3 regions of the Sodalis praecaptivus genome follow, and region 3 is predicted to be linked to each of the others. Evidence: predicted binding sites of a transcription regulator. Region 3 holds the regulator's gene; each other region holds the start of a gene.

Region 1 (7,915 bases), 1.1 Mb from region 3:
CAGGGAACCTCTTGCATAATGCGCCTTTCATCCTCATCCATCCAGGGCAGCGGATTATGCCCCCACTCCCCCGCCACGCCATTGCCGCCGCTGTGCACTTTGCCATTAAGGGCGATACCCGAACCGCAACCGGTACCGATTATCACTGCAAACACGGTACTCATACCTATGCCGGCACCGTCCGTTGCCTCCGACACCGCCATGCAATTGGCGTCGTTGGCCATCCTTACCGACCGCTGCAGCCGGGTCTGCAAATCCTTATCCAGACGCTGACCGTTAAGCCATACCGAATTGGCATTTTTCACTTTGCCGGTATAGGGCGACAGGGTTCCGGGAATACCAACGCCGACGCTGCCGCGCTGGCCTGTCTCCTGTTCTACCCGCTCGACCAGCGCCGCGATGGTCTCCACCGTCCCAGGATAATCATCGCGCGGCGTCGCGACCCGTTTGCGTAATATCGCCTGACCCTCGTCATCCAGCGCTATTACTTCGATTTTGGTACCCCCCAAATCAATGCCGATACGCACGTTGCCAGCCCCCGCTCCGGTTATCTACCGGCGCCGTGGCCCCCGCGATAAGCGACAGGAAGCGGCACGGCGCACTATTTGGGGATCAGCATAGGATATTCGACGGAAAAAGTTGAGCTATTCCCGCCGTGGGGTAACGTTTCAGCCTGGCTTTGTGGCGCCCGTCACCCCGTGCATGCAACGGTGGCAGGTTTAGAGAACGTGATAGCGATCGCCGCTTCTTACTCCCCACCAGCCGCCGGCGGCGCTGACTATCGCCCCCAGCAATAGGGTAATGAATAACCAAAGCGCGGACTTGGCGCTGGCGGCAGCGGCCTTATCGGCGCGCTGTTTCATTTCCTCGCGCCAGCGCTGCAAATCTTCACGCGCGTGACTGACGTTCTGCTGCAGCGTATCGATCCGTTGTTTTATCGTTTCTGCCGCCTGCTGTTTATCGCGCATCACCTTATCGGTCGCCTGATTTAACGCCTCCGGCGTCATAGTACGATTGCTATTGGCCAGCGCCTGATGCACGTCGTCGCGCTTGATATCGTCGGCTACGGCATCCGTGCGCTGCTTCAACCTCTCAGCCAGCCCTGCCATAATCTGCTCACTGCGCTCAGGGGCGCGCATCGCCTCGGCGACCGCCTGGCTGACTTCCGCACGTATTTCCTTAAGCTGGCGCTGAAGGTAGTCGGGATGCAGCGCTTCCACTTCACTGTTTTGCAGCGCATCGCTAATATTTTTTGGCGAGGCATCGGCCGGCAGAGAATCGTCCAGAGTTAATTTCCCCAACCCATTGTTCAACGCCCCCGCTAATTCATCGCTATTATTCCCCACCGCCGTAACGATATTTCCGGCGGCGCTGCCCGCTGCGCCCAGCATATTTCCCGCCAAACGTAATGCACCACTAATAATGAATCCGCTAATGATAATCGCTAACAGCAGCGATAGCGCCCAGGTCAAGAAGCCGTGCGTCACGCCGGCCATCATCGCCAGCCGGCCGGCGACAAAACCACCGGCCAATAGACTAAGGAGCAGCGCAGCCGCCGTCCATAGGGTCATGGTGGTGCCGATACCCCCGGCCGGTCGCTGCGCCCAGGGATCGACCATGCTAAATCCCAACGCGCTACCGAGCAGCGCTAATAAGAGTGAAATAGAGAATGCCGTAAGAACGCCACTGAAAAGTGATCCCCATGACACCCGGTTGGCGCAGATAGCCACATCCCGCGTTTCCATAAGCTAACTCCTTTATTTTTTACGAAGTAGAATGATGCTACGCCATTAAGTTAGTCTATGTTTACGGTAATACAAGAATACCGAATTTTGAGAATCATTTATTTTATAATAATTATTATTATCTTTTTTCTATCGCTTGGCGCATGGGTTACATCAGTAATACGGCTTTTTGATAAACTTAAATTAATAGATAATTATTAATCATAAAATCATCAGACATTTTCGACGCCGGTAACCGGCGAAATCACCGTTAACGCGCTACGGCAAGCGCCTCTTTCCGGTCTCCTCTCCAGAACCTTCGGTATGCCGAGCGCCTTTTTTTTAACCTGTGGCAAACGCAGACGGTGCCTGACCCGCCCGTTACACACCATGCTTCAACGTCAAATACGGACAACTCTGTGCGCTTTTTCCTAGGGGAAGCGCCTGCAATTCGTTATCATGCGCGCTGCGTTTGTTGGCAAATCGCGCCGGTTGAGGTGCCTCAGGTCAGGGATATCTATTATGTTGTGGTTTAAGAATGTCATGATTTACCGTTTGAACCGGCCGATCGAGCTGTCGGTGGAGCAGATCGAACAGCAGTTGTCCGCCTTCGCCTTTACTCCCTGCGGCAGTCAGGATATGGCGAAATCCGGCTGGGTTCCGCCCATGGGTGCCAAGAGCGACGTGCTGACCCATGCGATACCGGGACATGTCCTGCTTTGCCTGCGCAAAGAAGAAAAAATTCTACCGTCCTCGGTGATAAAGCAGGAGCTACAGGGCAAAATCGACAAACTGGAAAATGAACAAAGCCGGAAACTGCGTAAAACCGAAAAAGACGCGCTCAAGGACGAAGTGCTGCACACCTTGATGCCTCGCGCCTTCAGCCGTTTTGGCCAAACGTTCTTGTGGCTGGATCAGGTCAATAATCTGGTGCTGGTCGACGCCGGCAGCGCCAAAAAAGCGGAAGATTGTCTGGCGCTGCTGCGCAAATCTATCGGCTCGTTGCCGGTGGTGCCGCTGACTATGGAAAAACCGATTGAAATGACCCTGACCGAATGGGTACGCAGCGGCGATCCCGCTGCCGGCTTCGCCATTCAAGATGAGGCTGAGCTAAAAGCGCTGCTGGAAGAAGGCGGCATCGTTCGCTGTAAAAAACAGGATTTGTCCAGCGACGAAATCGCGGTGCATATTGAGGCAGGCAAACTGGTGACCAAGCTGGCGCTGGATTGGCGGGAGCGAGTGCAGTTTGTGCTGGGCGATGATGGCACGGTTAAACGGTTAAAATTCGCCGATACGCTACGCGAGCAAAATGATGATATCGATCGCGACGATTTCGCCGCCCGTTTCGACGCCGATTTTACGCTCATGACCGGTGAATTGGCGGCTTTAATCACTGAGCTGATTGCGGGGCTGGGAGGCGAGGCGCAGCGTCAGGGCTAACCGAGGCGGCCGCAGGGAAAAGGCACGGTTGACCCGCCCGCCGGTTAACCCTGAGACGAATCGGCGCGGCGATGACCCTAACCGATTGCTTGAGGACGAATCGACGCGGCGGCGCAGAGGGCGGCTATGCCGCCGGGCTCGCGGCCAGCGCAGGTTACGCAATGCCGTATGCCTGGCGCGAACGAAGCGGGATGAGAGTAAAGATTGCCCCCCGGCCCAGCGGCGTCAACGGTGGACGGGACGGCGCAGGCCTTGCGCCAACCCGTTCAGCGCGAGTGGCTAAGGTACCTGCATAAATAGCTGCTGGTTTCCGCCAGCTGCAGGCAAAATTCGCTGTGTGCCGGCACGTAGAACGACTCTCCCGGCATAAAAACCTGCCAGTCGTTGGCGCCTGGCAGCAGCGTCTTAAGCGCGCCGCTAACGACCGTCATTTCTTCCGGCTGGCCGGTGGTAAAGGTGTACTCCCCTGCCTCCATAACGCCAACGCTGGCACGGCCCGTGCTGGCGGCGTCGAATCCAATGGACTTCACTTTCCCTGCAAAATAGTCATTCACCTTCAGCATCGGTCTTTTCCTATCAATTAATGTCATACCAGTGTAAAAGGCGACTCGGCGGGCGTCACGCCCTTTTCTACAAAAACCCCGGCCGGGACAAACAAATTTTGCGCCGCCGATTTACTGATAGATTCGTTGGGCAATCATCCGCGTAGCGGACTGCAACCCCGCCAACTTATCGGTCGGGAAGGCGCCTTTATCGCCAGCGTTCACGAAAGACAGACATAGGCCGAACTGCTCACGCCGCTCGCTGTCCGCCAGCGCCGTAGCGAGCGCGCTGTAACCCGGGCGGGTTTCATTGCGATTGAAATCCCAGCCCTGCCCGCGCACCACTGATAATCGCTGCAGCAAGCGGACAATGCCGGGCTGATTAAATCCCCCCAGCCTGCCCTGGCGCGGCATCAACCGCGCTATGACTTCCCGCTCGGAAAAACAGGCCAACAACGCTCTGCCGACCGCCGTATTCATGGCGGGCAAATGGCTGCCTACCGCATAGATCGCAGGCGCGGCGGCGCTGCTTTGAAATCGGTCCACGATACGGACTTTATCCCGATGCAGCATGCATAAATAACCGGTGCAGCGATAGCGTGCGCTGAGCTGATGCAGCGCCTGCGCCGCCCGCTCAGCAAGCGTAGCCGGCCCGCTCTGCGGTGCAGGCGGGCTCAATGAGCGCAGCAGGTGGCCGACCCGATAATGGCGGTTGTGGGGATCCCGCGCGAGCAGTCCCTGCGATTCCATTGCGATAAGCAGCCGGGAAAGCGTACTTTTTGGCAAGGTGAGACGGCGGGCCATGTCGCTGAAGGACAGACTTTCCGGCAGCGCATCCGTGCCCGGCTGGACGAACAACGTTAACACCGCGGCGGCGTTTTCCAATGTCGACATAATGTTATTTTTTTTGCAGGTGAACTGATGTCGGAGTTTTTATCATTCATCGCCTGCGCGTCGGCGTCAAGACAATATTTCACCGGTTTGCACGCTCCGTCCGCGGTGCGCCGGCGGCCTCATACACATCGGTTTATCGCTATTAATTAGAAACTTAAACACTAGCGTGTCGCTCTTAACGATAACGCCTCACGCACGAGCAATGCGCTTCATTCTCAGCCACTTGGCCCAATGGGGCCATGACGGCAGCAGCAGAAACATGAATTATTTTTTACGCCGATGTGACACATCGTGATGCGCGACGGTGGAAAGCGCGTAGTAACGGCGGGGCGGCAGGACGCGATGTCCTGCCGCCGGATGATCAGCTTTTGCTTTCATCCTCATAGCGCTCTTTGGAATCCAGCGCTTCTTGCTCGGTGTCGTGTTCACTGATAAGGGTATTGGGGTGGGGATGGTCGGCACGCAACTCATAGACGGTTTTGCTCTTGCCGGCCGGCCCTTTCTCTTTTTTGACGATGTGCGCTTCGCGCGGATAGGGAGGTTTGCTTGCCATAGTTACTTCCTTATAGTTGTGCTCACGTAAGGTAAGTATAGCCAACACGCCGCGCCTCGTCGGCCGAAGCGATTAACCTCTCATCACGTCTCCCCAAGTCGCCCGGTTATCAACTCGCCGCGCTGGGATAGAGCTGTTGTAAAATGGCATAGACCACATCGTCCGGCGCCTGACTGGCGTCCAATATGTGATGTGCCGCTTCTTGATAGAGTTTTTCCCGTGCGGCGAGCACGTCGGCGATCTCTTCAATCATCGGTTTGCCCGTCAAACTGGGCCGCTGCTCCTCATCGGGGTACGCCTGTAGACGGCGCGCAAGCTCCTGCGCCGACACGTGCAGATACACCACGGTGCCGCGCGCGCGCATGAAATGTCGGTTAGCCGCCGATAAAATAATACCCCCGCCCGTGGCCACCACGGTTTGCCCTTGCGTAACGCTTGTCAGGATTTCGCTCTCCTTTGCCCGAAAGCCCGCCCAGCCTTCATCAGCGACGATCTCTGCCACAGTCTTGCCGGTAGACCGCCACAACATCTCGTCGGTATCGGTAAATGCATATCCCAATACCCGCGCTAATGCCTGACCCACCGTGGTCTTGCCGCAGCCGCGCGCACCAACCATAAATAGGGGCTGTGTCATTGCCTGTCTGTCCTTTTCCTTACCTGAAATAGCGGACGAGAACGTTCATCGTCCCTGGGCCGGAGCAGGATGAGGCGGAGAGTCGCCGCCCCGTTGCGTGCCGGCAGCGCATCATATCATCGACCTCTGGCGGCGCACACGTTTGCCGGCAAAATTTTGCGCTACGGTAAAGGGAATCGGCGCCGCGAAGGCCGCGGGCATTGCCGCTGCGGCGCCGGCGCGCGGTCAGCTTTCCGCTTCGCGGGTGTCGGCGACGATGCGCTGCGCTTCGGCAAAACCGAGTTTGTCGCCCATTTTAATTAATAGCACGCCGGTCGTGCGCATCCGTCCGGCCGCCACGACCGCCACCAGATTTCCTTTCAGGCCATACAGCGAGACAAAGTTATCCTCATCCGGCGAGCCGATAATTTCCTGCTGATCCCATTTAGCGGCATGGCCCAAATATTCATAGCGAACGCCGTAATGCTGGGTCCAAAAAAAGGGTACGGCATCATAGGGGTGTGGCTTATCCATCATCGCACCGGCGGCGACACGTCCGTGCTGCTGAGCCACGCGCCAGTGTTCAATGCGGGTGGGATTGCCGTCCAGCGGGAACGTCGCGATGTCACCGATGGCAAAAATGTCTGCGGACACCTTCATCGTCCGGTCAACGGTCAGGCTGCCGTCGTCATTGAGCGGCAGATCGTGGATGAATCGCGTCGCCGGCGCCACGCCCGTCGCCAGCAAAACCAGCGTCGCCTCAATACGTTGGCCGTCTTTCAGCGTCACCGCGCTGACGCTTTTTTCCCCTTCAAAAGCGGCCGGCTCGCCGTCAACAAAGGTGACGCCTTTCTCCTGGTGACGGCGGCGGAAAAAGCGGCCCAACTCGGTGCCGAATTGTTTTTCAAACGGTAAAGGATGGGGCGAAACGACCGTGACCTCTACGGCTTGTTTACGCAGCGCCGCCGCCACCTCCATACCGATGAAGCTATTGCCGATAATGACCAGCCGGTGCTCCCGCTCGACGGTGGCAACCAGCGTCGCCGCCTGTTCCCAGCTGCGCAATACCTCCACGCCGCGTAGCGCTTTGCCAGGCAGGTCCGGCCGCTGCGGCGTGGCGCCGGTGGCTAACAGTAAACGATCGTAGGAAAGGGTCTTGCCGTCTTCCAGACGTAAACGACGGCGCTGGCTGTCCAGTTCTTCCACATTGCCATTGATGCGTTCTATCTGTTGTTGCTGATAGTAGGATTCCGGCAGCAGGGAGGGCACATCGTGAATATCCATATCCCCCTGCGGCACAAATTTCGATAGCGCGGTACGATCGTAGGGGGCCTGTTTTTCACGTTCAACCACCACCAGCCTGCCGGTAAAACCCATCTCACGCAGCGCTTTTATCGCCGCGCTACCGCCGGCGCCGGTGCCCAATACCACATAGGTCGGCTGTTTATCCGCCGTCTGCAAGGGAGTGGCTTCGTCAAGCGGGTGCGGGTCGATCCACACGGCATCTTGCTCCACCTTCACCGGGAAGCGTTTCAGTGCCCGCAGTGAGGGCGGTTCCAGCAGAGAGCCCGGGCGACTTTCGGTGATGGCGAACACCGATTTATGCCACGGGCAGACCAGTTTATCTTCGCACAGCGCCCCCTTTTCCAGCGGCGCGCCGGAGTGCGGGCAGGTGGCTTCCAGGGCATAGACCTCATCACCGCGGCGGATTACCAGTATATCGGTCTCTCCGACGGTTATTTTGCTCGGGGTCATTTGCGACAGGGAGGATAACGACATTATTTGCTCATAGGCCACGATAGGCTCCTTACTAATTTTATAAAACCTTACTGTTTAAAGCACTATCAGTAAGCCTAGCAGCAAATTGATAAAAGGCGCTCAGCCCCAGCCGGCGCCGGCTTGGGGCAAGACGAGGTTGGTGGTAACGGCGCGGCGCAAGCCAAGGCCAGCCGTAACGGCGCAGTGCGAACCAAAACCTACGATAACGGCGCGGCGCCGACCGAGGTCTGCGATAACGGCACGGCGCATGCCAAGACCAGCCGTAACGGCGCAGTGCGAACCAAAACCTACGATAACGGCGCGGCGCCGACCGAGGTCTGCGATAATGGCACGGCGCATGCCAAGACCGGCGATAACGGCAAAAGCCCGC
Region 2 (7,915 bases), 1.9 Mb from region 3:
CGGCGTGACCTTGTCGCCAGGCAACTGACCGCCCTCTCCGGGCTTGGCGCCCTGTGCCACCTTAATCTGGATGACGTCGGCATTGACCAGATAGGCCGGCGTGACCCCGAAGCGCCCGGACGCCACCTGTTTGATGCGCGAGACTTTATCGGTGCGGTAACGGGCGGGATCTTCACCCCCCTCGCCGGAGTTGGAGAAACCGCCCAGCCCGTTCATGGCCTGGGCCAGCGACTCGTGGGCCTCCGGGCTGAGCGCGCCGATGGACATCGCGGCGGTGTCGAACCGTTTAAATAGCGTTTCGGCCGGCTCCACCTGATCCAATGCGACCGCTTGGCCGTTGGGCTTCAGTTGCAGCAAATCCCGCAGCGTCGCGACCGGCCGCTGGTTGACCAGATCGGCATACTGACGATAATCCTGCCTATCGCCGCTCCGTACCGCCTGTTGCAGGGTGCGCACCACATCAGGATTGTAGGCGTGATATTCGCCGCCGTGGACGTATTTCAATAGCCCGCCCTGATCGAGGGCTTTGCGTTTCAGCCAGGCCCGTTTCGACAGGTTCAGTAAATCCAGCTCGAAATCGCTAAAGCTGGCGCCGCCGATGCGGCTGACCACGCCCTGGAAGCACAGATCGGTCAGATCGCGATGCAGACCTACCGCTTCAAACAGCTTCGAGCAGCGGTACGAGGCGACGGTCGAAATGCCCATTTTGGACATGATCTTGTACAGCCCTTTGTTGATGCCATTGCGGAAGTTCAGCATCACCGTACGATAATCTTTCTCGATGGTGCCGTTATCCACCATCCCGGCCAGACTTTCATAGGCCAGGAACGGATAGATAGCGGTGGCGCCGAAGCCCAGCAGCACCGCAAAGTGGTGCGGATCGCGGGCGCTGGCGGTTTCAACAATCAAGTTGGCGTCGCAGCGCAGGTTCTTTTCCACCAGGCGGGTATGGATGGCGCCCACCGCCATCGGCGCCGGCACCGGTATGCGGCCCGGCGCGATGGCGCGGTCGGTCAGCACCAGCAGCACCGTGCCCTGGCGCACCATGTCTTCCGCCCGATCGCACAAGCCTAAGAGCGTGTCGTGCAGGCTCGCCTGCGTCGGCTCAAAGGTGATATCCAGCTTGTTGGCGCGATAGTGATCTCCCGCCTGCGTCGTGAGCTGGGTAAAGTCGGAATAGAGTAAGATGGGCGATTTGAACGCCAAACGGTACGCTTGACCTTCCGCTTCGCTAAACACGTTCATTTCGCGGCCGATACAGGTGGCCAGCGACATCACGTGGGCCTCGCGCAACGAGTCGATAGGCGGGTTGGTCACCTGGGCGAACTGCTGGCGGAAATAGTCATAAATCACCCGCGGCCGGCTGGAAAGCACGGCGAACGGCGTATCGTCGCCCATCGACCCGGTGGCTTCTTGGCCGTTTTCCCCCAGCACGCGCACGATGGCGTCCAGCTCTTCAAAAGTATAACCGAACTGTTTTTGATAGCTGCTGAGCAAATCATTATCCAGCGCGCGGAACCCAACCTGATCGTCCGGCAGATCCTCAAACGGCGTGAGGCGGCGCACGTTGCGCTCCATCCACTCTTTATAGGGATGGCGGCTTTTGAGATCGTTATCGGTTTCCGCCGAGTGCAGAATGCGCCCGCTGGTGGTGTCTATTACCATCAGTTCGCCGGGGCCGACGCGGCCTTTTTCCACGACTTCGTCGGGCTGGTAGTCCCATATGCCGATCTCGGAGGCGCAGGTGATGAGCTTATCGGTGGTAATGACGTAGCGCGCCGGGCGCAGGCCGTTACGATCCAGGTTACAGGCGGCGAAGCGGCCATCGGACATGACCAGACCGGCCGGGCCGTCCCAGGGCTCCATATGCATCGAGTTAAAGTCGAAGAAGGCGCGCAGCTCGGGATCCATATTCGGGTTGTTCTGCCAGGCGGGCGGCACCAACAGGCGCATGGCGCGGATGAGATCCATCCCGCCGCTTAAAAACAGCTCCAGCATATTATCCAGCGAACTGGAGTCCGAGCCGGTTTCATTGACGAACGGCGCGGCATCTTGCAAATCGGGGATCAGCGGTGTTTTCAGCTTGTAAGCGCGCGCGCGCGCCCACTGTCGGTTACCGGTAATAGTATTGATTTCACCGTTATGGGCCAAGTAGCGGAATGGCTGGGCCAGCGGCCAGCGCGGCACGGTGTTGGTTGAAAAGCGCTGATGGAACAGGCAGATGGCCGATTCCAGCCGCAAATCCGCCAGGTCGAGATAAAAGCGCGGCAGGTCCGCCGGCATGCAGAGGCCTTTATACACGGTCACCAAATTGGACAGGCTACAGACGTAGAAACTGTCGTCGGTGACGCGCTTTTCAATACGGCGGCGCGCCACATACAGGCGGCGCTCTATATCGCGCGGGCGCCAGCCGGCGGGGGCGTTAACGAAAATTTGTTCGATACGCGGCAGTGAAGACAGCGCAATATCGCCCAATACGTCGGCGTTGATGGGGACGTCACGCCAGCCGGCGATGGACAGCGTCTCGTTTTGCATCTCTTCTTCGACGATGCGGCGGCTGGCGCGGGCTTCCTCTTCATCCTGGCTCAGGAACATCATGCCGACGGCGTAGTTTTTCGCCAGCCGCCAGCCGCGCTCCTGCGCCACCATACGATAGAAGCGATCGGGTTTTTGCAACAGCAGACCGCAGCCGTCGCCGGTCTTGCCGTCGGCCAGGATCGCGCCACGATGCTGCATACGGGCCAGCGCATGAATGGCGGTGCGCACGACTTTATGGCTGGGCTCGCCCTCTATATGGGCAATCAGGCCGAAGCCGCAGTTGTCCTTCTCGTGCGTAGAATCGTACAACATATCGTGAACCTCCCCAGGCTCCTGCTAACTCACACAACCTGCTGCGAGGAGGCGAATCGGTATGGAACGGCAGCGGATGGCAGGATGAAACCCTCTCTGCGATCTGCTGTCCCGCTCTCACTCAATACCTCTCGTGGCGGTCTGACACTGATAAACGACTAGTATTAAGAAGGAGTCTTCAATAACTGCATAAATATGACGAGTCGTTGCCCCGTCAGGATTTCTTCCAGCGGCCTTCCAAATTAACGATATTCACCACGCAGGTCAAATATCCATGTAAAGGACGGTGATAAGGGAAATTTATGGATTAACTATTTGAAAGATAATAATAAAGTGTGATTTTTACCCCGTTAATGAGGCGTCGGCGAGGGGCCTGGGTATTGCGCTGTCTCACTGTAGTGCAGCGCCGCCATCTCTGCACCATGCTAGTGCGGGGCGCTTTGGTAGCACGTTATTCTGTCAACGCCATTTTCTGCGACGGATGCCACTGTTTTTCAGGATTAGTGCGCATTTGAATGAATCACAGGGGCGGAATAAGAATTATTAATCCACAGGAAAGTGCTTCAATTCTCGATTATAATGCATATTTATGCCATTGAAACAGGACGGTCAGGGCATTTGATCGCGGTCAGCATTTGAGGGCGGGGAAAAGCGTAAGCTTCAGGGCGACGGAAACACCGGATCCATAGCCTATGCAGTTACAGAAATTAGTCAATATGTTTGGCAACGATCTCCAGCGCCGCTACGGCGAGAAGATCCATAAACTCAGCCTACACGGCGGTTTTAGCTGCCCCAATCGCGACGGTACGCGGGGACGGGGAGGCTGCACCTTCTGCAATGTCGCGGCGTTCAGCGATCCGCAGCGGCAATATTCTCCTATCGCCGAACAGCTGGCCGGCCAGGCCGCGGGGGTGGATCGCGCCAAACGCTATCTCGCCTACTTCCAGGCCTATACCAGTACTTATGCAGAAGTGCGGGTTTTGGACAGCCTGTATCAACAAGCGCTTAGCCAAGGGAATATCGCCGGCTTATGTGTCGGCACACGACCCGATTGCGTGCCGCTGTCGGTGCTGGATCTGCTGGCCGGGTATCGGGATAAGGGCTATGAAATCTGGCTGGAGTTGGGTTTACAGAGCGCGCAGGATAAAACCCTACGGCGCATCAACCGCGGCCATGATTTTGCCTGTTACCAGCGCACCGTTGCCCTGGCGCGGGAGCGGGGACTGAAAGTGTGCACTCACCTTATTATTGGTTTGCCCGGCGAGGACGCGACGGCGTGCCTCGACACCCTCAGCAAAGTCGTAGCTGGGGGCGTGGCGGGTCTAAAATTGCATCCGCTGCATATTGTTGACGGCAGCGTATTGGCCCGCGCCTGGCGGGCGGGCAGGTTGACGACGCTGACGCTGGCGGCCTATGCCGCCATCGCCGGCGAAATGATTCGCCATACCCCCCCTGACATTCTCTTTCATCGCGTATCCGCCAATGCCCATCGTTCCCTACTGCTTGCGCCACAATGGTGCGCAAATCGTTGGGACGGCATGCTGGCCGTGTATCACTATCTACAGGAACAAGGACCGCAGGGCAGCGCCATCGGCACACCTTGGCGGCTCCCCGTCGCCGAACAGAGTTTGTGACCGCTTACTCTTTTATGCGCATTTGCCGGCCAGCCCACGCGCGCGGCGACATTGCCGATTAGGCACCGCCCTCCGCCACCGCGCTTTGACGCCGCTGCGCGCGCCGAGAGCGTGCCATACTGAGGTCGCAGCGTGGGCCAAAGCCGCGTCATAACGGGCACCGCGGCGCGGACCTATGCCGCGTGGCAAGCGGCACCGTCGCGCGGGCTAAGGCTGCGCCATACCGGCACCGCCGCGCGCGCCATACCGGCATCACACCACAGATCGACGCCAGGGCTGAACGGGAGACGGCGCATGCGCCGAGACCGCCCCCCTTGCCACCATTTTGATCCCACTCGCGTTTTCAACATCGCCGGCGAGGGTGACGCACCCGGACTGGTTCAGTAGGAATTATTTACGGTATGATTCATCTATTGCCCTTAAAGGAATCTTCCATGAAGCAAATTCGCCTGCTGGCTCAATATTATGTCGACCTGATGGTGAAACTCGGCTTGGTACGCTTCTCCTTGCTGCTGGCCTCGGCGCTGGTGGTTCTGGCGATGATCGTCCAAATGGCCGTCACGATGGTGCTGAGGGGCGAAGTGGAGAGTATCGACGTCGTGCGCTCCATTTTCTTCGGTCTGTTAATCACTCCGTGGGCGGTTTACTTTTTGTCGGTGGTGGTGGAGCAGCTTGAGGCATCACGCCAGCGCCTGTCGCGGCTGGTGGATAAGCTTGAGGAAATGCGCAATCGCGATTTACAGCTCAACGCCCAACTGCAAAACAACATCGCTCAGCTCAACCAGGAGATGGCAGACCGCGAAAAGGCCGAAGAGGCGCGGCGCGGGGCGATGGAGAAACTGACCGAGGAAATGGCGCGGCGTGAACAGGCGCAGGTAGAGCTTGAGCAGCAGTCCTCGCTCTTGCGCTCCTTCCTCGATGCATCGCCCGACCTGGTGTACTACCGTAATGAGAACAAAGAGTTTTCCGGCTGTAACCGCGCCACCGAGCTGCTCACCGGTAAAAGTGAGAAACAGTTGGTGGGGCTTACTCCGCGCGAGGTGTATTCCCCCGAGATCGCGGAAAAGGTGATCGAAACCGATGAAAAGGTCTTCCGCCATAACGTTTCACTCACCTATGAACAATGGCTGGAATATCCCGACGGTCGTAAAGCCTGCTTTGAGTTGCGCAAAGTCCCGTTTTACGATCGTATCGGCAAGCGCCACGGCCTCATGGGCTTTGGTCGCGATATTACCGAGCGTAAGCGCTATCAGGACGCGCTGGAAAGCGCCAGCCGGGAGAAAACCACTTTTATTTCCACCATCAGCCATGAGCTGCGTACGCCGCTTAACGGCATCGTGGGTTTGAGCCGGATTTTGCTGGATACCCAACTGACGCAAGAGCAGCATAACTACCTGAAAACCATCCATGTCAGCGCGGTTACCTTAGGCTATATCTTCAACGATATTATCGAAATGGATAAGCTGGAGCGCCGCAAGGTACGGTTGGACAATCAGCCGCTGGATTTCACCGATTTCTTGATGGATTTAGAAAACCTTTCCGGCCTGCTGGTGCAGCCGAAAGGGCTGAAGCTGGTGATGGCGCCGCAGCAGCCGCTACCGCGCGCTATCATCGCCGACGGCACCCGCCTGCGGCAAATTCTGTGGAACCTCATCGGCAACGCGGTGAAATTCACCCGACAGGGTGAGATCGTGATCCGCATCTGGCGTGAACAGCAGGACCGTTTATGCTTTGACGTGCAGGACTCCGGTATCGGCATTCCCGAAGAGGAGCAAGAGAAGATTTTCGCTATGTACTACCAGGTGAAAGGGCAGCACGGCGGCAAGCCGGCGACCGGCACCGGGATTGGCCTGGCGGTCTCCAAACGGCTGGCGCAGGCGATGGGCGGCGATATCACCGTTAAGAGCCAACCCGGCCAAGGCTCTTGCTTTACGCTTTCCATCGTGGCGCCGGAAGTGGCGCAGGTGCAAGAGCAGGTTGAGGATGAAGAGGCGATGCCGCTGCCGGCGCTAAATGTCCTGCTGGTGGAGGACATCGAGCTGAACGTCTTGGTGGCCCGCTCCGTACTGGAGAAGCTCGGCAGCAGCGTGGAGGTCGCGATGACCGGCAAGGACGCGCTGGCAATGTTCGATCCCGATGAGTTCGACCTGGTGCTATTGGATATACAACTGCCGGATATGACCGGTCTGGATATCGCCAGCCAGTTGAAGAGCCGCTACCAGGGGCGGCATATGCCGCCGCTCATCGCGCTGACCGCCAACGTCTTGAAGGACAAAAAAGAGTACCAGGCGGCCGGCATGGACGATGTACTCAGCAAGCCGCTAGAGGTCGCGGCGCTTACCCAGGTGATAAAGACGTTTTGGGATCATGCCGATAGCGCCGCCGTTGTGGCGCCAGCAGAGCCGGCGGCGGTGGATAAAAACCGCCAGGTATTGGACACCGCCATGCTGGAACAATATCTGGAACTGGTGGGGCCGTCACTGATTACGCAAAGCCTGGCGATGTTTGAAAAAATGATGCCTGGCTATTTGGCGATCCTGGATTCCAACATGACCGCCCGCGATCGGCAGGGCATCGCGGAAGAGGGGCACAAAATCAAGGGCGCGGCGGGGTCGGTAGGGCTACGTCATTTGCAGCAGTTGGCGCAGCAGATCCAAAGCCCTGAGCTGCCGGCCTGGTGGGATAACGTCCAGGAGTGGATCGACGAGTTGAAGCACGAATGGCGCCACGATGTGCAAACGTTGCGTGATTGGGTTCAGCAGGCAGAAAAAAAATGACCCCGACTTATGCCGGGGTGCGCGAAGATTGCGCCAACACCAGGGAAACTGTTTACCGCCGAGAAAGCTCAGCGGGGGTAGGGGACGGGGAAAAGACGTCACCCGTATTCATGGATAAACCATAGCAAAACAACAGAATAATGTTACAAGATCCATTAAAATTTGGGATGTAATACAGATTTTGTCAATGGAAATAACAAGTTCACCTACCAGACAGAAGGAATCTAGCCAATGAAACGGATCGGTGTCGTGTTGAGCGGCTGCGGCGTCAATGACGGCAGTGAAATTCATGAAGCGGTGCTTACGCTTTTGGCCATCGACCGCGCGGGGGCCGGCGCGCTCTGTTTTGCGCCCGATAAACCGCAGTTGCAGGTGATAAATCATCTTAGCGGCGAGCCGTGCGACGAACGGCGCAATGTGCTGGTGGAAGCGGCGCGGATCGCGCGCGGGCATATCCAGCCGCTATCGGCGGCCAGCGCCGATGAACTCGATGCGCTGATCGTTCCCGGCGGCTTCGGTGTGGCAAAAAACCTCAGCAATTTGGCGCAAACGGGCGCTGATTGTGAAGTCGATGCCGAACTGGCGCGCCTGGTGCAGGCGATGCACGAAAAGCGCAAGCCATTAGGGTTTATCTGCATCGCGCCGGCGCTATTG
Region 3 (7,915 bases):
CAATGCGGCGGCCGCCTGCGAACGCATTCGCCAGGCCGGTGGCAAAGTAACCCGCGAAGCCGGGCCGGTGAAAGGCGGAACGACCGTTATCGCCTTTATTGAAGATCCGGACGGTTATAAAATCGAATTGATTGAAAACAAACACGCCGGTCAAGGCGTCGGCAATTAAGCAGCGTACGCGCGGCCGGGACCTGGGGGTTCACGGCCGGTATTCCGCGCCGCGCGGGCATAACTCGCCATGCAAGCCGCGCCAAAATTTGCCATAATGGCGGCTGAATTCGCTGAACATAAGAACTGGCATGGCTGAAATAGACGATCTGAACACCCTCCGCGCCCGCTTTCGCGGCTTTTATCCCGTTGTCATTGATGTGGAAACCGCGGGATTCAACGCCGGGACCGATGCCCTGCTAGAAATCGCCGCCGTCACCCTGAAAATGGATAATGACGGCTGGCTGCACGCCGACAACACCCTGCATTTCCACGTCGACCCTTTCCCCGGCGCGCTGCTGCAGCCGGAAGCGCTGGCCTTTAACGGTATCGATCCGCACAACCCCCTGCGCGGCGCGGTAACCGAATATGAAGCCTTGCATGAAATCTTCAAACTGGTACGTAAAGGAATTAAAGATCAGGACTGCAACCGCGCCATTATAGTCGCCCACAATGCGGCTTTTGATCACAGCTTTCTCATGGCCGCCGCCGGTCGCGCCGGCCTGAAACGCAACCCTTTCCATCCCTTCGCCACCTTTGATACGGCGGCGCTCAGCGGGCTGGTGCTCGGCCAGACCGTACTGGCGAAAGCCTGTAGCGCCGCCGGCATTGCCTTTGACAGCGGTGAAGCGCATTCGGCGCTCTATGATACCGAACGTACCGCGACCCTGTTTTGTGAATTGGTCAATCGCTGGAAACGTCTGGGCGGCTGGCCGGTCGCACTACCCGCCACGGGTGACGCCGAAGAGGAGGCTTGCGCCGCGCAGGATCGCGCCAACCCCGCTATCGATCTGTAAACGCTGCCACGCCGCGGGCCGTCCGCGCGGACAATGACAGGGCTTTGGCGCTTGCAGGGCACACCACCTGCCCGTCCCCGGGGCGTCATGGGGATGGTACGGCGCCTTGGCGCTTGAGAGGTTGCCTAGCGAACGCCGCAGGGCATGCCGGGCGGCGATGACGCCCGCACTGCCCCGCGCCCGGCACGCTGAGAGGCAAAAAAAACCACCCGCTGTGCCTTGGGTGGTTTTGGGTGCGATAGCGCCGAGGCGGTCTCTCGGCCGTGGCGCATTAGCGCCGGACGGCATCGGGACGGCGCGCTATAGTGCGCACATTCCACCCGTTACTGCGCGTTATCCGCTTGCGAATTGTATTTTACCGCCGTTTCTTTAATCAGCGGCTGCAGCTCGCCGCGCTGGTACATTTCAATGACGATGTCGCAGCCGCCGATAAGCTCGCCGTCCACCCACAGCTGCGGGAAGGTCGGCCAGTTGGCGAATTTTGGCAGTTCAGCGCGGATATCCGGATTGGTCAGCACATCGACATAGGCAAAACGCTCACCGCAGGCGGACAGCGCCTGTACCGCCTGGGCGGAAAAACCGCAGCCCGGTAATTTAGGCGAGCCCTTCATGTACAGAAGAATCGGATTCTCGGCGATCTGTTGCTGAATTTTTTCGATAGTCGTGGTCATTGTCTCGCTTCCTTAAGCCAGTGGCTGGCTTTTATTTATCATGCATCGGGTCTGACGTAATTCACTATTCTAACGATTCCGGGGGGAACATTTAAATGCTTTTTTCACGTTAGCCCCGCAGGCGGGCTTCAGCCGCCCCGGCCGTGATACAACGGGCACGAACGCCGGGTCTGCCCTTGCGGCGGCGCAGATTTGCGACTAGGGCGTTTAACGGGCTGTAAAACCGTTGCTTTTTACGGCTGCCCGCGCGCAAAAATGCCGCATCGCGCATGTTATTCACGTTTATTCACAATCTGTAGGAAAATACGGATGCATTAGAACCGCAAATAGCTTAAATTCAGCTGAGCCGTCATTTTCCCCCGACCTTGGGCCACAGAGGATAGCGTTTATCATGCGTTTATGCTTTACGCTTTTTGTGCTGCTGTTTACCCAGCTCTTTCTCAATCTCGCGCACGCCGCGCCGAATGCGGGAGTCAATGCCGATCAACGTAAATCGCAGGCCAGCGCGGCGAAAACCGATGACCGACGCAAGCGCAAGCCCGTTAAGCTGCAAAAAAAGACCCGCAGCACCGAGAGCGAGCATTTGGGTAATCCCAAGTTAAAATCCGCCGTGGTGAAACCCCGCAAGGCCGTCGCCACCAAAACGCCCCCCGCCGACACAGCGCCAACCGCCGGCAAAACCACCGCCGCAAAAACGCACGCCGCCGGGCAGCGGGCGAAAACGAAAAGCGTCACCAGCGATAAAACCGCCGCCGTGAAGGTGGGTAAAAGCCCCATTACGTCTTCCCGCCGCCAACGTGAAAATACGCGTCTGGCGCATAACCAGGCCGCCGGCAAAGGGCTGAAGAAAGCCTATGGACGCCATCGCGGCGGCGCGCAAGCCCGGACGACGGCCATGGCGGCAGACGCGCAGCCATTGCGCATGAGCGAAAGCCACAAGGTTCGCTACCAGCACGCCAAATTAACGGCGATGGCCAAACTGATGTCGCAGGTGGGCAAGCCCTATCGTTGGGGCGGTAAATCGCCGACCACCGGATTCGATTGCAGCGGGTTGATTTACTACGCCTATAAAGACTTAATCCGCGTGCCGCTGCCCCGTACCGCGAACGAAATGTACCACCTGCGGGATGCAGCGCCGGTGAAAAAGAGCGAGTTGGAAAGCGGCGATCTGGTCTTTTTCCGCATCCGCAACCGCGGCACGGCGGATCATGTCGGGGTTTATCTGGGCAATGGCCGTTTCATTCAGTCACCCCGCACCGGGCGTGACATCCGTATCAGCTACCTGAGCGAAGATTATTGGCAGGATCATTATGTCGGCGCCCGCCGCGTGATGACGCCCACCACCATTCGCTGACGGCCACGCGCGACAGCCTCTCCCCCTTGCCGTCGCAGCGTAGGTCCTAAGGGCCTTTTGACGTCCGCGCCAGTTCACCGTGCCGATCCGCGCGCCGTTCCTGGGCCGCAATTCGATCCAGCTCCCTAGAAGTGGTTTAAAGATGACAAAAAAAAGGGCCTGGAGCCCTTTTTACCGTCTGGGTGAAGTTTGGCGCGGCGCCAAACGCGATCAATTCAATACGGCGGTAAAGCTGAAGATAATAATGACCAACAGCGAAAAGACGGTAGTCGTTAACGACCAAGCAAAATCGCGGCTCATGATATTTCCTTTTAACGCTTCTGCGTCAGGTGGCTAAGTTAGTCGGTATTCGTTCTCTATCTTGCCATAACCGTGGCCAAAAAGCATGTCCCGCCGGCGGCTCAACGCATATAACGCTTTCACTTTCTCGACAAATCGAGGAAAATTGCCTTTTGTTGGCAGGCAAACGATTCACATAGCATTATCCCCTGCTGCCGAGGGATCCAGGAGTAGTTTAGAGATGGCAACCATAAAAGATGTAGCCAAACACGCGGGGGTATCAACGACTACGGTTTCCCATGTGATTAATAAAACCCGCTTCGTGGCGCCGGAGACCAAACGCGCCGTATGGGACGCCATCAAACAGCTCAGCTATTCCCCCAGCGCGGTGGCGCGCAGCCTGAAGGTCAACCGCACCAAATCCATCGGTCTGTTGGCCAGCACCAGCGAAGCCCCCTATTTCGCCGAGATAATTGAATCCATAGAGCATCACTGTTTTGCCAAAGGCTACACCCTTATCCTGTGCAATTCCCACAACGAAACATCGAAACAGCAGGCCTATTTGCAAATGCTGGCGCAAAAGCGGGTCGATGGGCTGTTGGTGATGTGCGCCGAATACCCCGAAGCCCTGTTGCGGCTATTGGAAGAATATCGCCATATTCCCATGGTGGTGATGGATTGGGGTGAGGTGCGCGGCGATTTTACCGATACTATCGTCGATAATGCCTTTGCCGGCGGTTATATGGCCACCCGCTATTTACTCGATCGCGGCCACCGGGATATTGGCGCCATTCCCGGCCAGCTGGCGCGCAATACCGGCGGCGGGCGCCACCGCGGTTATCTTCATGCGTTAAAAGAGGCCGATATTCTGCCCAACCAGGCCTGGATTGTTCAAGGTGATTTCGAGCCGGCTTCCGGTTATCGCGCCATGCAACATATTCTGGCCCAGTCCCACCGTCCCAGCGCGATATTTTGCGGCGGCGACGAGATGGCGATGGGCGCATTGTGCGCCATCCACGAGCATGGGCTGCGCGTACCGCAAGACATTTCACTGATAGGCTACGATAATGTCAGCCACTCGCGGTATTTCACCCCCGCGCTTACCACGGTGGATCAGCCCAAGGCCGTATTAGGGGAATCCGCGCTGACCATGCTGCTTGATAGGATCATCAGCAAGCGGGAAGCCGCGCAGACGATCGAGGTTCATCCCACCCTGGTGGAGCGCTGTTCGGTGGCCGATGGCCCCTACCGTAACCGCTAATCCAGTGCCGTCGATGGCTGAGGCCCCGTGTTTGCGGCGGCATTGGCCATTATGCACGGCGTTTTACGCGCTACCTGGCCGCGTCAATTTCCCCGCGACGCGGAAATGAATAATAACTCTTTAGGCGCACTAACTCTTTGAGGAGTGTAACTGTTTCCCAAAGTTATCATTAACTTAGGCTATTATTCCTATTGCTGTTTTTGGAGTTGTCTAAAGCCGGATGCAGGCTTATACTCAATTACGTTAACAATTATAACGAGTTGTTTATTCATTTTGCTTTAGGGACCTGATGTTTACTCATGCATGCTTTTTTCGTGCAAAGCAGCCGGTTTAACAACCATTCTGAGTTTCTATTCCTCTGTTAATTTGTCGTATCAGACACCACGGCTTACCGTGGATTCTTATAAAAGCTCGCAGGCAGCGCCTGGCTCTTCCTGACGAGGTATTTTTAGAAGAAAGGTGATGGAGAAGCTATGAGTTCCTCGTGTGTTGAAGACCTGAGCTTTCAGGATAACGCTTGGTATCGCATCGTCCATGAATTACTCGCTGAAGCCGACATTGAAATCAATGGATCCCGTCCATTCGATATTCGCGTCAACAACCCGGATTTTTTTAAGCGCGTACTACAGGACGGTTCACTGGGTTTAGGTGAAAGTTACATGGATGGCTGGTGGGATTGCGAACGGCTGGATATGTTTTTTCAGCGTGCGTTGCGCAGCGGACTGGAAAATAAGCTCCCCCATCATTTAAAAGATACCCTACGCGTCGCCGCGGCGCGCCTGACTAATCTCCAATCGCGCAAAAGGGCCTGGATCGTCGGTAAAGAACATTACGATTTAGGCAATGACCTCTTTTCGCTGATGCTCGATCCGTATATGCAATATTCCTGCGGTTATTGGCCTCATGCCGCCAGCCTTGAGCAGGCCCAGCAAAATAAACTGGAGATGATTTGCCAGAAACTGCAATTGCAGCCGGGGATGTCGCTATTGGATGTCGGTTGCGGCTGGGGCGGTCTGGCGAATTATGCGGCACAACATTATGGCGTTAAAGTCCACGGCGTCACTATCTCGGCCGAGCAGCAAAAGCTGGCGCAAACGCGCTGCGCAGGGCAAGATGTCACGATTTTGTTGCAGGATTATCGCGATTTAAATTTGCAATTCGATCGCATTGTCTCGGTAGGGATGTTCGAGCACGTGGGGCCGAAAAACTACCCAACCTATTTCGATGTGGTGGCCCGTAATCTGAAACCCGACGGTCTGTTTTTGCTGCACACCATCGGCGCGAACCGGACCGATATGAATGTGGATCCGTGGATTAACAGATATATCTTCCCGAACGGCTGCCTGCCGTCCGTACGGCATATTGCCGATGCCAGCGAGCCCCATTTCGTCATGGAAGACTGGCATAATTTCGGCGCGGATTATGATCGCACGCTCATGGCCTGGCATGAACGCTTCATCGCCGCCTGGCCGACGTTGCAGGGCAATTATTCCGAACGTTTTTACCGCATGTTTGTTTACTACTTACAGGCCTGCGCCGGCGCGTTCCGCGCCCGCAATATCCAGCTATGGCAGGTTCTGTTCAGCCCTCGGGGCGTCGAAGGCGGTCTGCGCGTCGCGCGGTAAACAACGTTGCGCCGTCATGGCTGCCGGCGCATATGACGGCGCTGTCAGACCGCGCCGCCGCCCATCTGGGTCAGGCGCGCTCGCGCGCCGCCAAAACCCGCTCTACGGTGTCGACAATCGCCTGCGTCTGCGGGTCAATTTCGATATTGACGCTATCGCCGAGTCGTTTCTTACCGAGCGTGGTGCGCAGCAACGTTTCAGGAATTAAATGTACGCAAAAACGGTTGCCCGCGACTTCGCCTACCGTCAGGCTAATACCGTCAACGCCGATATAACCCTTATGCAGGATGTATTTCATCAGCGCCCTGTCCGGCAAGGAAAACCAAATTTGCCGATTGTTCTCCGAGGTCACGATTTTGGTCAACTCGGCGGTGCAGATAATATGCCCTGACATCAGATGACCGCCAATCTCCGCCTGCAGGGTCGCAGCCCGTTCCAGGTTGATCTCATCGCCGACCTTAAGCGTGCCTAAGTTGGTCAGCCGGAGCGTTTCTTTCATCAGATCGAAGCTGACCACGTCGCCCGCGATGCCGGTCACCGTCAGGCAACAGCCGTTATGGGCCACCGACGCGCCGATGGTCAAACCCGGCAACAGCGCCGCCGGCAGGCGGACGTGATGGGTACGAAAATGGTCTTTTTCCTCAATCGCGGTAATGGGCGCGGTGGCCTGAACAATCCCCGTAAACATGCGTTTTCCTCATCTGGCTACACCGAATAACTCGGCGCTCAGTTTGCCCCATAATATGACGAATTCCAAATACTGACAGGATACCATAGAGGCTATGCCCCTTATATCGCGTCATTTTCCTGCTATCTTCGTCGACAAAATGCATTACACTATGCCGCTAAAAGGATCCAGCCATGTCAACGCGTGCGGGTTCCATTAATAAATTCGGTTCGTCACTCGCAACAAAGGTGTCCGCGTGCAAAATTATGTTAAGGAAGCGCGTATCTTACTGGCTTTGGCCATCCCGGTAATTTTCGCCCAAGTATCGCAAACGGCGATGGGGGTCGTGGATACCATTATGTCCGGCTCGGTAAGCGCCACCGATATGGCCGCGGTAGCGGTGGGCACCTCCATTTGGCTGCCGGTCATTTTGTTCGGTCACGGCCTGCTGCTGGCGCTAACGCCGGTTATCGCGCAGCTCAACGGCTCCGGACGGCGAGACCGGATTGCCCATCAGATACGTCAGGGCTTCTGGCTGGCGCTGGGCGTGGCGCTGGTCATCATGGTGCTGCTGTATAATAGCCATCTTGTCATCGAGCATATGCACAGCGTCGAGCCGGCGCTGGCGGAGAAGGCCGTCGCCTTCTTGCGCTGTCTGCTGTGGGGCGCGCCGGGCTATCTGTTCTTTCAGGTACTGCGCTGCCAGTGCGAAGGTCTCTCCCGCACCAAACCGGGCATGGTGATAGGCTTCATCGGTTTGATGAGCAATATTCCCATCAACTATGTTTTCATTCACGGCAAACTCGGCATGCCGGCGCTGGGCGGCGTCGGCTGCGGCGTCGCGACCGCGTCGGTTTACTGGATAATGTTTTTGCTCTTGCGCGCCTATATGCGCCGGACCAGCTCATTTCGCGATTTGCGCTTAACCGGCGGGCTGCAAAAACCCGATCCAATAGCGCTAAAGCGACTGTTCACGTTGGGATTGCCGGTGGCGCTCTCGCTGTTTTTCGAGGTCACCTTGTTTGCGCTGGTGGCGCTACTGGTCGCGCCGCTG

What was found. The regulator PurR, encoded in region 3, represses purine synthesis genes. The targets are predictions, from matches to a motif close to CANGCAAACGTTTGCNTG.
Region 1: aroL (shikimate kinase AroL) is a predicted target of PurR. The motif match lies at 5,919-5,936, and genes of this name have one in related genera.
Region 2: gltB (glutamate synthase large subunit) is a predicted target of PurR. The motif match lies at 2,881-2,898, and genes of this name have one in related genera.

What each region holds. Positions count from the first base shown of each region.
Region 1 is NZ_CP006569.1:3,483,032-3,490,946, forward strand. Features, by position in the region: gene mak (fructokinase) at 1-527, opposite strand, end outside; gene SANT_RS15545 (hypothetical protein) at 720-1,745, opposite strand; gene rdgC (recombination-associated protein RdgC) at 2,247-3,164, shown strand; gene ppnP (pyrimidine/purine nucleoside phosphorylase) at 3,431-3,727, opposite strand; gene SANT_RS15560 (IclR family transcriptional regulator) at 3,839-4,600, opposite strand; gene SANT_RS15565 (hypothetical protein) at 4,962-5,153, opposite strand; gene aroL (shikimate kinase AroL) at 5,263-5,787, opposite strand; gene SANT_RS15575 (FAD-dependent oxidoreductase) at 6,013-7,545, opposite strand; gene SANT_RS15580 (hypothetical protein) at 7,666-7,915, shown strand, end outside.
Region 2 is NZ_CP006569.1:4,198,463-4,206,377, reverse strand. Features, by position in the region: gene gltB (glutamate synthase large subunit) at 1-2,850, opposite strand, end outside; gene SANT_RS18770 (TIGR01212 family radical SAM protein) at 3,543-4,484, shown strand; gene arcB (aerobic respiration two-component sensor histidine kinase ArcB) at 4,919-7,261, shown strand; gene elbB (isoprenoid biosynthesis glyoxalase ElbB) at 7,493-7,915, shown strand, end outside.
Region 3 is NZ_CP006569.1:2,337,441-2,345,355, forward strand. Features, by position in the region: gene gloA (lactoylglutathione lyase) at 1-169, shown strand, start outside; gene rnt (ribonuclease T) at 300-1,004, shown strand; gene SANT_RS10355 (Grx4 family monothiol glutaredoxin) at 1,328-1,675, opposite strand; gene SANT_RS10360 (C40 family peptidase) at 2,067-3,029, shown strand; gene SANT_RS24095 (YnhF family membrane protein) at 3,240-3,329, opposite strand; gene purR (HTH-type transcriptional repressor PurR) at 3,550-4,569, shown strand; gene cfa (cyclopropane fatty acyl phospholipid synthase) at 5,043-6,194, shown strand; gene SANT_RS10375 (riboflavin synthase) at 6,265-6,882, opposite strand; gene SANT_RS10380 (MATE family efflux transporter) at 7,118-7,915, shown strand, end outside.